DNA from 2 places in the Marinobacter sp. MMG032 genome. Region 2 is predicted to be linked to the other one. Evidence: predicted binding sites of a transcription regulator. Region 2 holds the regulator's gene; the other holds the start of a gene.
What was found. The regulator FliA, encoded in region 2, starts transcription of late flagellar genes. The targets are predictions, from matches to a motif close to CTAAAGTTTNNNNNNNNNNNGCCGNTAA.

Region 1: ABNF92_RS02875 (methyl-accepting chemotaxis protein) is a predicted target of FliA. The motif match lies at 5,410-5,437, and genes of this name have one in related genera.

Annotation. Positions count from the first base shown of each region.
Region 1 covers NZ_CP157802.1:633,421-641,583, reverse strand. Annotated here, with positions in the region: gene ABNF92_RS02905 (ParA family protein) at 1-63, shown strand, start outside; gene ABNF92_RS02900 (YqcC family protein) at 76-411, shown strand; gene nadC (carboxylating nicotinate-nucleotide diphosphorylase) at 412-1,251, opposite strand; gene ABNF92_RS02890 (DUF1631 domain-containing protein) at 1,475-3,784, shown strand; gene ampD (1,6-anhydro-N-acetylmuramyl-L-alanine amidase AmpD) at 3,911-4,480, shown strand; gene ABNF92_RS02880 (histidine kinase) at 4,481-5,368, shown strand; gene ABNF92_RS02875 (methyl-accepting chemotaxis protein) at 5,489-7,519, shown strand; gene ABNF92_RS02870 (cob(I)yrinic acid a,c-diamide adenosyltransferase) at 7,560-8,117, opposite strand; gene ABNF92_RS02865 (ketopantoate reductase family protein) at 8,137-8,163, opposite strand, start outside.
Region 2 covers NZ_CP157802.1:3,867,339-3,875,501, forward strand. Annotated here, with positions in the region: gene flhA (flagellar biosynthesis protein FlhA) at 1-607, shown strand, start outside; gene flhF (flagellar biosynthesis protein FlhF) at 668-1,978, shown strand; gene ABNF92_RS17785 (MinD/ParA family protein) at 2,046-2,858, shown strand; gene ABNF92_RS17790 (RNA polymerase sigma factor FliA) at 2,890-3,633, shown strand; gene cheY (chemotaxis response regulator CheY) at 3,796-4,179, shown strand; gene ABNF92_RS17800 (protein phosphatase CheZ) at 4,200-4,985, shown strand; gene ABNF92_RS17805 (chemotaxis protein CheA) at 5,002-7,152, shown strand; gene ABNF92_RS17810 (chemotaxis response regulator protein-glutamate methylesterase) at 7,218-8,163, shown strand, end outside.

The DNA of each region.
Region 1 (8,163 bases), 990 kb from region 2:
TATGAGGACCTGTTCCGGGTCCTGCATGGTGAAACCGTGGAGCTTGAGCCGCTGAGCGATTGAGGCGAGATTGATATGACTGAATCCGGTAACCCGATCGGGCAGGTTGCAGACTGCCTTCTGAACATTGAGATGGAGTTGCGGCAGCTGGGTCTCTGGGAGTCTGAGCCACCACCGGACGAAGCATTCCAGAGTGTTCAGCCATTCTGTATCGATACGCTGGAGTTCACCCAGTGGCTGCAATTTGTCTTCGTTGAGCGGATGAAGGTGATCATCGAAAACGATCACCCGTTACCCTCGGCTTCCGGCATCGCACCGATGGCCGAGGAGCACTTCCGGGGACGGCCGGAGTCCGGGAGCCGGCTGGTCAGGGAACTGGAAGCTATCGATCGCCTTCTGAGTGACGGGTGATCAGTCCAGTCTCATAGACAGATCCAGGGCCTTCACATCTTTGGTCAGAGCCCCGATCGAAATGTAGTCCACGCCCGTTTCGGCGACCGGCACCAGGGTGTCGGCGTTGATGCCCCCGGAGGCCTCCAGCTTTGCCTTGCCCCCAGTGGTGGCAACAGCCGTTCGCATGTCCTCAAGCGAGAACTCATCCAGCATGATGATATCTGCGCCAGCCTTCAGGGCCTGCGCCAGCTCGTCGAGGTTCTCGGTTTCCACTTCAACCGGTTTGCCTGGCGCAATCCTGTGGGCGGCCTCAATGGCCTTGGCGATTGAGCCGCAGGCGGCAATGTGATTTTCCTTGATCAGGAAGGCGTCCCAAAGGCCGATGCGATGATTAAAGCAACCGCCACAGGTAACGGCGTATTTCTGGGCCAGACGCAGACCTGGCAAGGTTTTGCGGGTATCCAGCAGGCGAACCTGGGTGTGGGCAACCCGGGCAGCATAAGCAGCGCATGAAGTAGCAACCCCGGACAGGGTCTGGAGCCAGTTCAGGGCTGCTCGCTCGGCGCTCAGCAGGCTTCTGGCAGGGCCCTCCATAGTAAACAGCACCTGGTCCGGTGAAACGGTATCACCATCGGATACCTGCCAGGTGAGTTCCACGGACGGGTCCACTTGTCGGAACACCTCGTTAACCCATTCCCTTCCTGCAATCGTCGCGGTTTCCCGGGTAATCACGCGGCCCTTCGCTCGTTTGTCGGCGGGTATCAGCCTGGCCGTGATGTCACCATCACCAATGTCTTCCCGCAGGCTCTGAGCAACATTCTCAATTCGGGCCTGGCGAAGGAGTTCTGGGGAGATCATAGGGCAAAGTGTCCGGTGCAGAGGGTTGTAAGCGGTTTAGGCTGCCAATTCTAAAGGGCCGCCAGAGAATCGCCAAACTCTTGAGTCCAGACTGCTAAACTGTGATGCACGTCAGGTCTACACAAAAGGTGACAAAATCTGACACAACCTGACGTGGGCAGCTCGTATCATGTGAAGTGGAGAAACCAAAAGGCATTATTGCAAGACAAGGCGGAGCAGCGACATGGTGCACGATAACAAGGTTGTCAGCTTTTCAGGCCAGAAGCCGCCCGCCCGGTTTTCATTGCCTGCGCCCCTCATTCGTCTGCGTGACGCATCGGGTCAGTCCCTGAAGTCCGTTCTTGCCAGTTTTTTCGATCGTGCCGATGATGCCCTGTTCGAACTCGCCGACAGAGCCGGAACGAATCTTGACCAGACCGCCTACTTTGACGCCATGCGCGAGCTCAGGCTTCGCCGCAAGTCCATGGTGGTCTCGATCCTCCAGTACGTCAGCCAGGCGTTCAATGAAATTGGCAAATTCCAACCCCAGCAGAGCGCCCGGTCCCTGGAGGACGTGGATGAGGACTCTCTCAGCCTGGTTGATCACTCCCAGTTGGAGCAGCAGGTTGCTGTCGACAACCTGATCAACAAGCTCCGGAACCGCTATACCGAACAGATCCGTCTGCTGACAGCGCGTGTCGGGCATCTGTTGCCGGGCATTGATCTGAAAGACGCGCAGATGCCATTGAGCCCGGAAATCATCTGTGGCGGTGTTGCCGAAGCCTGTGCCGATCTGGATATTGATATCCGGGCCAAGCTGGTGGTTTTGAAGCTGTTCGATCGCCTGCTTGCCGATACTCTCGGTGACTTCTACAAAGAAGCGAACCGTACCCTGATTAATGAAGGGGTTATGCCGGACATGAAGCGTCCCCCTACCGGCAGGGTGCCCGCTCGCTCGGGTCAGCGCCCGACAGGCGAGAGTTCGGCACCGGCAGGCGCGGGCGGGCAGGCAGGTTTTTCTTCAGAGAGCCAGGGTATGTCTCAATCGCAGGCAACATTCTCGGAGCTCAGTGCGCTGCTGCACCGGGGCGATACCGCTCCTGCCAGCGGTACTGCCTCTTACGGTGAAGGTTACATTGATACTGATCGACTGATGGCGCGCCTCACCGAGGCGCAGTCCAACAGCCGTCAATGGGGCGATGATGCCGTTGTTCCGCTGAACGAGCAGCTTCAGCCGATCCTGCGCTCAGGTGATGGCAAAAGCCTGCACGTGGGTCAGGTGGACAGTGATGTGATCAACCTGGTTTCCATGTTGTTCGACTTCATCCTTGAGGATCGTCAGCTGCACCCTGTGATGAAGGCGTTGATTGGTCGCCTGCAGATTCCGGTACTCAAGGTGGCACTGAGCGACAAGAACTTCTTCAATCGCGGCGGTCACCCGGTCCGTAAGCTGCTTAACGAACTGGCGCTGTCAGCCATCGGCTGGACCGAAAAAAAGGCCGGCCAGAGGGACCCGCTCAGGGAAAAAATCGAATCGGTTGTGGACAGGGTGCTGGGCGAGTTCACTACCGACGTCAGTTTGTTCGAAGAGCTGCTCAAAGACTTCAGCCACTTCATGGATCTCGACCGCAGACGTCGTGAGCTCGTGGAGCAACGCCTGCGGGATGCAGAAGAGGGTCGAGCCCGGCAGGAGCGTGCCTCCCAGGCGGCGGACGGATTGTTACAGGAACTGATGGAGCAACGGGACATTCCCGAGCCGGTTGCCGGGCTCCTGAACGAAGCCTGGACCAAATATCTGCAATGGGTGGTTCTACGGGAAGGTGAGGAAAGCGACCGCTGGCAACACGCCCGGAATCTCACCGAGCAGCTGGTGTGGAGTGTCGACCCTCGCCCGATCAATGACTCTACCCGTGGGGAGCTTCTCCGTGCGATTCCAGCCATTGTGGATGACCTTCGCAAGGCTCTCCAGGAGATTTCCTGGGACCCGTTTGCCACCGATGCGGCCATTCGTGACCTGGAGCTGGCCCACGTAGACGTTTTCCAGCGGCTGGTGACCGCGCCCGCTCGTCCCGAACCTTTGGCGGAGCCTGAGGACTTGCCCGAGCCAGAGCCCGAGCGCTCGCTGCAAGAGCCTGTGGCTCCTCCGGCGCCAGACGAGGGGTTGGAGGAGACCCTGGCGCCGACCGAGCCCGAGCAGGCAGCCTCTGGGCTGGCCAACGAGGCGCCAGAGGAAAAAGCGGGGATGGCAGAGACTGCGGATCCGGCTCAGGTATCGCCGCAATGGCTGGAAAAGGCGGAAAGCTTGCGCGTGGGTTCATGGATTGAGCTAACCCGAGACGAAACCAAGGTGCGCTGCAAGCTTGCGGCCTTTATCAAAGCCACTGGCAAGTACATCTTCGTCAACCGCAGTGGTGCCAAGGTGGCCGAGTATTTACGTCTGGAACTCGCCGCCGACATGGAAGCCGGGAAGATCAGCATGCTCGATGATGGCCTCATCTTTGATCGGGCACTGGAGTCGATCATCGACAACCTGCGCAGCAGCCGCAAGGACTGATTCGTAGCAACCGTGGCAAGTTTGTGATTCAATCAGAGAGTGTAATCCTCTGATACATCTGGAATTACTTTGCCCGATACAGACGTTTTCGCCGAACGCCATACTGATTCCGGTACCGATGCAAGATTGCTTCGTGAAACCGGACGGATTTCCTTCGCCCGCTGGCGTCCCTCACCAAATTTCGGGCCCCGTCCGGATGGGGTGCCCATCTCCCTGTTGGTCGTCCACAACATCAGCCTGCCTCCCGGGCAGTTTGGCGGTCCGGAAATAGAGGACTTTTTCTGCAACCGGCTTGATCACTCCGCGCACCCATATTTCCAGACCATCGAGGGCGTTCAGGTGTCCGCCCATCTGTTGATTCGTCGGGATGGTGCTCTGGTTCAGTTTGTCAGTCTGCTGGAGCGCGCCTGGCATGCTGGCCGTTCGTGTTTCGAAGGTCAGGACGAGTGCAATGATTTCTCCATCGGCATAGAACTGGAGGGGACTGACGACATCCCTTACACCCCTGAACAGTATCGTAGGCTGGCAGAGGTGGCGGACCTGATTATGGCAGCCTGGCCGGCCATCACTGCCGACCGTATCACCGGCCACTGCGACATTGCGCCGGGCAGGAAAACTGATCCGGGGCCGGCCTTCGACTGGCAGTACTTCCGGGCGGGGCTGCACGCAGCCAGAGGTTCGGGGAGGAACGCCTGAATGGTGTTTGTTGTGTTTCTTCTGGCTTACATGGTTCGCAGGCGTCTGGATTCCCTTGATCTGCTCTCCGGTGACGAGGTCTGGCGTCGCTGGTTCAGGCATGGCAGCCGGGTCAGGGCAGGCCGTGAGTCCGGGATAGGTATCGGGCTGGCACTGGTTCTATTGCCGGCCTTTCTGCTCGGGCTTGCGCAATATCTCCTGGTCGCCTCCGGCTGGAGAATGGCTGCTTACCCACTGGAGTTCCTGGTTCTGGTCGTTCTCATGGGAACGCCTGGCTGGCGACAGATCCTCCGGGCCTACGCAGAGGCATGGCAGCGGGGGGATATGCAGTCAGCCTGGCATCATGTGAAAGATCTTTTGCCGGCCGATGAACGGGGAGCCGCGGTGTCTCCCGAGGCCATGCACCTCTCGCTGTCGAAGGCACTTATGGTGTCGGTGTTCCAGCGCTTCTTTCTGGTGGCTTTCTGGTACGTGGTTGGTGGTATCGGCGTTGCCGTTCTCGCCCGCGGTCTGGTTGCCCTTGCCGATCAGTGGCCCCAGGCTCCGGCAAGGCCGCGCTTTTCCGGGTTGGCGAACCTCGCCGGCTGGATCCCTGCCAGGCTTCTTTCCCTGACTTTCGGAATTGCCGGAGACCTGGCCGGCTGGCTGCGGGAAACCCGCCGCACGCTGACCGGTGTGACCAAAAAAGCCGGGGAGGTGCTCATGATTTCGGCCAACGGGTCGTTAACCGGGTATGCGCTGGATCCAGCCCGCTTTTCCCGGGTTCATCCGGATGAGTGGACAGCGTTCGGAGGACGTAGCCTGAGAGCAGTAAGGGATTTGTTGAACAGAAGCATGCTGGTCTGGACATGCACGCTCGCTCTGCTGGTCATTTCCGGGGTTGTCTGAGCCGGATTTTATAAAACATTACAGTTTAACAAGAAATAATGCTTAAGTTTTTAAGACTTTAGGCGACAATATAAGAAAAGAACATGAGTTCAGTTGTTTTTTGCCAGCACGAGGGTCCCTGTGAAGCAACTCATTAATCCCGCCATTGCACTGATGAACCGGCTGCCGATGGTTTACAAGTTCAGTCTCATCAGCATCCTGTTCCTGTTACCGATCGGTGGGCTGTCCTGGCTCGCCATTTCCGAGCTGAACCGTTCCGTCCAGACCATGACTCGAGGTGTCGAGGGGCTTGAGCAGCTTCAGCAGGTTGACCGGCTGGTGGACGCCGCGATGGATTATCGCGATTATCGCTCACCCGCGATCATCAAGGACGAGAGCGCTATTATGGCGGTGTCGGAAGAGGCTGCCAGTGAGATTGATAATACGCTGGCGGCCCTGACTGCCGAGGAGCGTTCTTTCGATACTTCTGGCTCCTGGGCCGAGCAGGTCAGCGACCTTCGGCAGGAGTGGGAGGCTCTGCGGTCTGAAGACAACTATCAGGGTAACTTCGATCCGCAGTTCAAGTATTACCAGGAATTTGTCCAGAAGGCTCAGGCCCTGCTTTCGGCCACCATTGAAATCTCGGGCCTGGGGCAGGGGGCGTCCCGGGAAAATCAGTTGATTCTCGGACTTGTCCGCGACTCATTACCGGCAGCCCGCACCGTGATTGGCCAGGCAAAATCCTACGGTATCTATGCCCTGGTCGAGGGGCAGGTAGGCTATGCGCTGAGCGAAACGCTGAACGAAATCTATGACCAGTTGACCAATCGCAGTTCACTGCTCTCACCAGCGTTGGCCCTGGCCTCTGAGGCATCGCCGGCTTTGGCTGAGCGGGCGGGCAATGCCATCCAGCGGGTTGATGAGAGCCTGATGGTGGTTCGGGATCAACTGGATGTGAACGTGATTACGCCGATGCGCCTGGAAATGCCCTGGACTGAATACAACGACCTGATGTCCGGGCAACTGGCTCACTATGATCAGGTCAAGGCGGCGGCTTTCAACGTGGTCGACGAGAATCTGCAGGCGCGGCTGAACAGTGAGGTCAATCAGCGCCGGCTGATCGTCATCGCCCTGGTTGTTGTTCTTCTGGTGGTGGTCTATCTCTATATCGGCTTCTTCATGTCTGTACGCACTGCCATTAACCGGTTCAGCGAAGCGGCTCGCAGCGTCGCTGCCGGCGATATGACCACCCACATCATGCTGCGCAATCGCGACGAACTGGGTGAGCTGACCACGGAATTCAATAACATGACCGACCGGATTGCCGAGCTGATCCGTTCCGTCAGCCGGACTACGGCGGATGTGGACCAGCAGGCAACCCGGGTCAATGATACTGCGGCGGCCAACAGCGAAGCCGTGGCACGGCAGATGGAAGAAAGCGGCCAGATCAACGAAGCCATGAACCAGATGGTCGAGGCGGTTCACGAAGTTACCGAAAGCGCTCACCGGGTGGCAGACAGCGCCAGCAACGCCGAGCAGGACACCGAGACCGGTCGTGGCGTCGTTGCTGATACCGTAGAAACCATCAACAAGCTGGCAGGCGAGATATCCGGCGCCGTGGAAGTGATTAACCGGGTCAGCAAGGACAGCGACAACATCAGCCAGGTGCTGATAGAGATCAAGGCGATTGCCGAACAGACCAACCTGTTGGCCCTGAATGCTGCGATTGAGGCCGCGAGGGCAGGTGAGCAGGGTCGTGGGTTTGCGGTAGTTGCCGATGAGGTCCGCTCACTCTCTCAGCGTACCCATAAATCCACCGAAGAGATCGAAGGCATGATTTCCCGGCTTCAGAGCGGCGTGAAAGACGCGGTTTCGGCCATGACCAACAGCCGGGACGTTACCGAGACAACGGTGCAGAAGTCTGGTGAAGTGACGGAAGCTCTGGACAGGATCGCCAAAGGCATCTCGGTGATCGTGGATATGAGCCACCAGATTGCACAGGCGGCAGAAGAGCAGTCTGCCGTTGCGAAAAACGTGAATGCCAGTGTCGAGCAGATTGGCGAACTGGGCCATAAAACGGCCGCCAATGCCGAGGAGACACTGGGATCCTCGAGGGAAATGTCGCAACTGACGGCCTCACTTCAGCGTCTGGTGGAGGCCTTTAAAGTCTGACTGGCGCCAGAACTGGAGCGAGACAACTAAAAATCCGGCCCTAAAGGCCGGATTTTTTTTGTTCCCAGAGAATTTCCTCACCGCCCTCGCGCCGGGCTAATACGCGGGCAATGACGAATAACAGATCGGAGAGACGATTCAGGTAGTGCCGGGAAGCGGTGTTGATCGAATCCTCGTGGCCGAGGGCGACGACAACCCGCTCTGCACGGCGACAGACCGCACGGGCAAGGTGGCATTGGGCTGCAGCGGGGCTACCGCCTGGCAATACAAAGTTCTTCAGTGGTGGCAGACCCTCGTTGTGCTGGTCCAACGTGCCCTCCAACCACTCAATGTGTTCGTCGCCGATCACACGGCTGCCGGGAATGGCAAATTCGCCGCCAAGGTCGAACAGATGGTGCTGGATACGGCGCAGGCTTTCCACCAGTTCATCGTCGCTGTCCAGTGTCTCGATCAAAAGCCCGATGTGGCAGTTGAGTTCATCAGCGGTACCCATGGCCTCGACCCGCTGGGCGTTCTTGGCAATACGATTTCCATCGGCCAGGCCCGTAGAGCCGTCATCGCCGGTGCGGGTGTAAATCTTGGAAAGGCGGTTGCCCATCAGTCTGCTCCTGTTAACGTCACGACAGTTGTTGTACCCGCTCGGT
Region 2 (8,163 bases):
CCACGAACTGCTGGGCCACGAGGAAGTCCAGAAGTGGCTGGATCAGCTTGAGAAGATTTCTCCGAAGCTGGCCGAAGAGCTGGTACCCACCACCGTTTCAATCAGTCTGCTCCTGAAGGTCTTGCAGAACCTGCTGAAGGAGGAAGTGCCGATCCGGGATATGCGGTCCATTGCCGAGGCCATCGTGAATGTTCATCCGAAGAGTCAGGATCCCAAGCTGCTGACCACGGTAGCCCGGCAGTCCCTGCGCCGGATGATTGTCCAGAGCATCTGCGGCAACGAATCGGAGATACCGGTGATCACCCTGGATCCGGACTTGGAACAGTTATTGCTGAAGTCTGTTCAGCAGAGTCAACAATCCGGCGGTCAGGAAGACATTGGCCTGGTTCTGGAGCCGAATATGGTGGAGAAGCTCCAGCGATCGCTTCAGGAGAGCGTCCAGCGGCAGGAGATGCTTGGCAAACCGGCCATTCTGCTGGTGTCCGGGCCACTGCGGCCGGTCCTGGCGAAGTTTGCCAGCTATGGGGTAGAGCGACTGCACGTGCTCTCGTACCAGGAAATTCCGGATAACAAACAGATTACGATCGTGGCGTCCGTTGGCCAGTAACGGCGCGGATGACAGAGCGGACAGCGCCGGCACGGCGTTGCCGGTGGAGGAAGAGGCATCATGAAAGTAAAACGGTTTTTTGCTCAGACCATGGCAGAGGCGCTGAAACAGGTCAGTGAACAGATGGGGCCGGATGCCGTGATTCTTTCCAACCGTCGGGTCGACGGTGGTGTCGAAATCGTGACGGCGCTGGACTATGACGAAAACATGGCGCGCCAGCGCCTGGGCAACCAGGCCGAAGAAGCCACCAACGGATCCCGCCTGGCAGAAATGCAGGCTGACCAGCATCGTCGTCTCGAGGATGAATTGAGCCGATCCCGTGACCGCATCCGTGAAGTCAGGGAAAAGCGTGCCTCCCAGGGAGCCAGCTACTCAGGTCCGTCGTTTGCTGCTGTTCAGGAAACGGTCGGCGGCGATTTCAGTGATAGTGTGGCTGAGCCCCAGGCGCCGAAGGATGTCTATTCTGATGAACTTGCACAGATGCGCGCCGAGATCAGCTCCCTCAGGGATATGATGCAGGGTGGTCGCCCGCAGCCGGACCCTGTGGTTTCCACAAACACGGCTGTTCAGCAAAGGCTGGCCGAGCGCCTGCAGGAATTCGGCCTGGGCAGTGAGCTGGCAGGGTCAATTTCCCGTCGCCATAAGGCAGGGCGACTGGAAGATGGTTGGAAGCAGTCCCTGAAAATGCTCTGCACCGGCGTTAGGACCACTCGTATGGAGTGGCTTGATGAGGGGGGCGCCTATGCGCTGGTGGGTCCTACCGGTTCCGGCAAGACCACCACGATTGGAAAGCTGGCGGCGCGTTACGTGCTCAAGCATGGCTCCGACTCCCTGGCTCTGGTTACCACCGATCGATACCGGGTGGCGGCGCACGAGCAGCTGTTCGTGTTCGGTCGTATCCTGAATGTGCCGGTTCGGGTGGTGGATGAGACTCACAGCCTGGACGATATTCTGGACGAGCTGTCAGACCGTCACCTGGTTCTGATTGATACTGCCGGGCTGACAAGTTCGGATAAAGGTTATCAGGAACAGCTGGCCGAACTGGCTCGCAGCCATCACAATGTCAAAACGCACCTGGTCGTCTCGGCAACCAGTCAGCCGCGCATCATGAAATCCGTCTGGCATTGCTATAAGATGGCAAATCTTGCGGGCTGTGTGATGACCAAGATCGATGAGGCCCTGACACTGGGTGAGTCCCTCGGCTTTGTCATGGAAACCGGTCTGCCGGTAGCCTACTACACAGACGGGCAGAAGATTCCTGAAGATCTGCACCACGCAGAAGCTGTTCCGCTGGTGCGACTGGCCGTGGATCGGCTTAAAACGCTCCAGCAACAGCAGGCGGTCGCAGAGGGCCTGAAAGAGCACGCCTGAGACCGGACAGATTGACAGCAGGCGTCGGAAACGCACCGGCGAAACGTGGCGAGAGACAAAAAACAGTATGAGCAGAGCACATCCGGTACAGGTGATTGCAGTTTCCGGCGGTAAAGGTGGAGTCGGCAAGAGTAACGTGTCGGTCAACCTCGGAATTGCCCTGGCGCAGAAAGGCCGGAGAGTGGTGCTGCTCGACGCCGATCTTGGGCTCGCCAACATCGACGTATTGCTGGGCATCACCGCCAACCGTAACCTTCAGGATGTTCTGGCAGGCGACTGTGACCTCAAGGACGTTCTGGTAAATGGTCCCGGCGGCATAAAGATCGTTCCTGCCTCGTCAGGTACCCAGCGGATGACCCAGCTCAGTCCCATGGAGCATGCCGGGCTCATTAATGCGTTCAGCGAGCTGGGGGATCAGATCGATGTCCTGATCGTCGACACCGCCGCCGGTATCTCCGAATCGGTGGTCAGCTTTCTCAGGGCGTCCCAGGAGTTACTGTTGGTGGTGTGTGACGAACCCACTTCCATCACCGATGCCTACGCCCTGATCAAGCTGATGAACCGGGATTATGGAACCAATCGTTTCCGCATTCTTGCCAACCAGGTGCGGAATGAGCAGGAAGGCCGGCATCTGTTCGAAAAACTGACTCGGGTCACCGAGCGCTTCCTCGATGTGGCACTACAATATGTCGGTATAGTCCCCTACGATGAGGCAGTGAAGAAAGCAGTCCAGAGACAGAGGGCAGTGCTGGATGCCTATCCCAGAGCGAAAGCCTCCCTGGCCATCAAGTCTCTGGCCGACAAGGTAGACAGCTGGCCGTTGCCGTCCTCACCCCGTGGACATCTGGAATTCTTTGTGGAGCGGCTCGTCGAAGTCTGAATCGGATCCAGTCAAACAAGAAACCGGATACATGACATTGGCGAAAAACCTCGGAATCTATAACCAGTCGGGTGCGCAGAAGGCATCTCAGCTTGTTGAGCAACACGCGCCGCTGGTCAAGAAAATTGCCCTCCATTTGATGGCCCGCCTGCCGGCTTCCGTTCAGCTTGAAGATCTTATGCAGGCCGGCATGATTGGCCTGCTTGAGGCTGCCCAGCGATACAGTTCCACCAAAGGAGCCACCTTCGAGACCTACGCCGGTATCCGGATTCGTGGGGCGATGGTCGATGAAATCCGCAAGGGCGACTGGGTTCCCCGCTCCGTGCATCGAAACGCCCGTCGCATTTCCCAGGCCATCAAGGCTGTGGAAGACCGGCTTGGCCGGGAAGCCCAGGATCAGGAAGTGGCCGAGGAGCTGGGCATGGAGCTTGCGGAGTATCATTCCTATCTTTCCGATTCCAACAGTGGCCGACTTTTTAGCCTCGATGAGCTCAATGAATCCGGAGAGCTGCCGATAGAACAGACAGAGACGCAGGATAACCCTCTGGAGGGGTTGTCCTCCGATGCCTTCCGGCGAAGCCTGGCTGAGGCCATTGAAGACCTGCCGGAGCGGGAAAAACTGGTTCTGAGCCTTTATTACCAGGAAGAGCTGAACCTCAAGGAAATAGGCGCCGTGCTGGGCGTCAGCGAGAGCAGGGTCAGCCAGATTCACAGCCAGGCTGCCTTGCGCCTTCGGGGGCGATTGTCGGATTGGCGCCAGGAACCGGACAGCTGATTGCGTTCAGTCTGTGTCTGCGAAGGGGCAGTCTGTAGTTTTTGGTAACCGATGCTTTACAACGGAAGCAAAGGTCTGACAATAAGCGGTTTAAACAGCGGCCTGCTAGACTTTGAACGCGAAGGTCAAACGAATTCCGGGTGTTACTAACTGGAGGTCCCATTGGACAAAAACATGAAAATCCTCATTGTGGATGATTTCTCCACAATGCGACGGATCATCAAAAACCTGCTGCGTGATCTGGGCTTCACCAACACCGATGAAGCAGACGATGGCAACACAGCCTTGCCGATGCTGAAGAGCGGCAAATACGACTTTCTGGTCACCGACTGGAACATGCCGGGCATGTCCGGGTTCGATCTTCTGAAGGCTGTCCGGGCTGACGAGAATCTGAAAACCCTGCCGGTATTGATGGTAACGGCTGAGGCGAAGCGCGACCAGATTGTTGCCGCGGCTCAGGCGGGCGTGAACGGCTACGTTGTCAAACCGTTCACTGCCGCTGTGCTCAAGGAAAAGATTGAGAAAATCTTTGAAAGAATCCAGTAACCAGAGGTCGGATGGCTCTCATGAGCGATAGCAAAAAGAACCATCGGGGCCTTGAGCCGGAGGTGACCGAAAAGCTCCAGCGGCAGGCAGCAGAGCTGGCAGAGAGTGTTGATGCCGGTGATTATGCCAAAGCCATGACCCTGATCAATGAACTCAGCGAGGTCAGGGATCAAAGTCTGTACCGCGAGGTAGGGCGATTGACCCGGAGCCTGCACGAAGCCATCCGGAACTTCCAGATTGACCCCCGGAACGCGGAACAGCAGGAAGCGCTGTCGAAGATGACAGACGCCTCCGATCGCCTCGAATACGTTGTGCAGATGACCGGCGAAGCGGCCAACCGCACCATGGACCTGGTTGAGGAAACCATGCCGGTGGCCAACGCGTTTCGGGAAGAGGCGGCCTCCTTGCGGGACGAATGGCAACGTCTGCGTCGTCGGGAGATGCAGCCGGCGGAGTTCCGGGAACTGTACGGCCGGATTGATCGCTTTTTTGTCAGTACGGCCAGCGACGCTGACACCATGTACAACAATCTTTCGGAAATCCTGCTTGCTCAGGATTATCAGGATTTGACGGGCCAGGTTATCCAGAAGGTCACCGCCTTGGTAAAAGAGGTTGAGGAGCAGATGCTCAGCCTGGTGGTGATGGCCAGCCATGTGGATCAGCTCACCGGCACCGTGCACCAGATTGAAGAGAAGGAAGAATCTGCAGAGAAGGGCGTCGGGCCCCAGATCAAGGCCGATGAGCGTGAAGATGTAGTTTCGGGACAGGATGACGTTGACGACCTGTTGTCCAGTCTCGGTTTCTGAACAAAGAGGGTAACGCATGGCGTTTGATGCTGATGAAGAGATTTTGCAGGACTTCCTGGTAGAAGCCGGTGAAATTCTCGAAAAGCTGTCAGAGCAGTTGGTAGATCTTGAGCAACATCCTGACGACAGTGATCTGCTCAACGCCATTTTCCGTGGCTTTCACACCGTTAAAGGCGGCGCGGGCTTCCTTCAGCTTGAAGCGCTGGTGAATTGCTGCCACTCCGCCGAGAACGTTTTCGATACCCTGCGCAACCACAAGCGTAAGGTGGACTCCGAACTGATGGACGTGGTTCTGGAGGCCCTGGATAACGTTAATGCCATGTTTGAAGAGGTTCGCAATCACGAGGAACCAACACCGGCTCCGGACGAACTGATTGCCCGCCTCGATGCCCTGGCTCTGCCAGAGGGTGAGGGAGCGCCTGTCGCCGACCCTCAGCCGGAACACGAAGAGAATGAACCGTCGGAGGATGGCGGCGACATCACCGACGACGAATTCGAACAGCTTCTGGATGCCTTGCAGGACGAAAAGAGCGAAGAACAGGCACCGGCTTCAGACTCCGGAGCGTCTTCCGGTGACCGGGAGGGTTCCGGAGATGACGAGATAACCGACGACGAGTTCGAGGCGCTGCTCGACCAGCTGCACGGAAAAGGGCAGTTTGCCGGCGCACCTGCGGGCGAGGACGAGGCTGTCAGAAAAGAAGAAAAGCCGGCGGCCAAGGCAGAAGGCGGTGGCAGCGACGATCTGATCACCGACGACGAATTTGAAAAACTGCTGGACGATCTCCATGGCAAGGGTGGAAGCCCGACTGCCGGCGGAGAGTCCTCCACTCCGAAAAAGCCCGCGGGTGCGAAGGAGCCTTCAGCGCCAAAAGAGCCTTCAGCAGCGAAAGAGCCGCCAGCGCCGAAAGAGCCAGCCAAGCCAAAAGCAGAGGCACCGAAGCCCGGGAAGCCGGAGACCAAAGGCGCTGCCACCCCTGCGATGCCCGCCCGCGAACACGCGCCCGCGGCTGAAACAACGGTGCGTGTTGACACCAAGCGTCTCGACGACATCATGAACATGGTGGGTGAACTGGTGCTGGTGCGTAACCGCTTGCAGCGTCTGGGCGCGGAAAGCGAAGACGAACACATGCACAAAGCCGTGTCCAACCTGGATGTGGTCACCACCGACCTCCAGTCTGCCGTCATGCAGACCCGTATGCAGCCGATCAAGAAGGTGTTTGGCCGGTTCCCCCGGGTTGTGCGTGATCTGGCCCGGAACCTCAAGAAAGAGGTCAACCTGGTGATGCACGGTGAAGACACCGACCTGGACAAGAATCTGGTCGAAGCGCTGTCTGATCCGCTGGTTCACCTGGTTCGAAACTCGGTCGATCACGGGATCGAAGCCCCGGAAGTGCGCGAGAAAGCAGGTAAGCCTCGCCAGGGTACGGTAACCCTGTCTGCCGAACAGGAGGGGGATCATATCCTGCTGTTCATCGAGGATGATGGCGCCGGTATGGATCCGGAAGTGCTCCGTCGCAAGGCCGTTGAGAAGGGGATTTACGATCAGGATGCCGCGGATCGCCTGACCGATTCCGAGTGCTTTAACCTGATTTTCGCAGCCGGTTTTTCCACGAAGGAGCAGATCTCGGACGTCTCCGGTCGTGGCGTAGGCATGGATGTGGTCAAAACCAAGATAGGCCAGCTCAATGGCCAGTTGAGCATTGAATCGCAACTGGGTAAGGGTTCCCGGATTGTCATCAAGGTTCCGTTGACCCTGGCCATCATGCCCACACTGATGATCATGTTGGGTGACCAATCGTTCGCGCTGCCGTTGGTGAATGTGGTCGAGATCTTCCATCTGGACCTGACCAAGACCAATATCGTCGACGGACGAGAGTGTATTGTGGTCCGGGAAAAGGTGTTCCCGCTGTTTCACATCAAACGATGGCTGGTGCGTGATGGTACTTCCCAGGAAGTGCCGGAGAACGCCCATGTGGTCATCGTAGCCATGGGGACCAAACAGGTCGGTTTTGTGGTCGACCAGTTGGTGGGGCAGGAAGAGGTGGTGATCAAGCCCCTCGGTCGAGCCCTCCAGGGTACGCCGGGAATGGCCGGCGCCACCATTACCGGCGACGGCAGGATCGCGCTGATCATTGATGTGCCAAGCCTGTTGCAACACTACGGCTAAGCCGGGCTTTCAGGTGACTGCGGCCATAGAAGGCTGAAGAACGATGGATTGGGTAGGAGAAGTGGATGACAGTTTCTGTCCTGGTCGTTGACGATTCAGGGTTTTTTCGCAAACGGCTGACGGAAATCCTGACCAGCTCCGGCCAGATCAAGGTGGTTGGGGCTGCAACCAACGGCCGGGAAGGCGTGGAGCTGGCCGAAAAGCTGCGTCCCGATGTGATCACCATGGATTACGAAATGCCGGTGATGGATGGCATCTCCGCCGTGCGCGAAATCATGCGCAAACATCCGATACCGGTACTCATGTTTTCTTCTCTCACCTATGAGGGCGCCCGCGTCACACTCGATGCCCTCGAGGCGGGTGCCGTCGATTTCCTGCCCAAGAACTTTGAAGAAATTGCCCGGGACAACAGCCAGCTCCAGAAAATCCTGATTGAGCGGATTCTGGACGTGGCCCGCAGCCGCCCGGGCAACCGCCCTGCGGCGCCGGCCCGCCCCGAACCGTCGGCGCCCACGTCCCGCGCTCCCGCCACGCCGGCCCGTCCTCGTGCGGAAGTCACGCCGCGCCAGCGGCCAGGCGCCCACATCCCTGCGGCTGCTCCTGAACCCGAGGCGCCGAGGCGTCCTACCCGTCGAGGCCCGGCAAAGCATTACGCTGTGGTTGGCATCGGAACCTCCACCGGTGGACCTGTTGCCCTGCAACGGGTACTGACGGCGTTGCCCGCAACCTTTCCGGCTCCCATCGTGTTGGTACAGCACATGCCTGCCAGCTTCACGCCGGCTTTCGCTGAACGCCTGAACAAACTCTGTCGGATTGAAGTCCGGCAGGCCGCGGATGGCGATGTGTTGCGGCCGGGACTTGCTCTGCTGGCCCCGGGTGGCAAGCAGATGATGGTTGAGAACCGGGGTGGGCAGGCCAGGATCCGCATCCTACCCGGCGACGAGCGGCTCAACTACAAGCCCTGTGTCGACGTAACCTTCGGTTCCCTGGCCCGCAGTTTCCCGGGCAAGA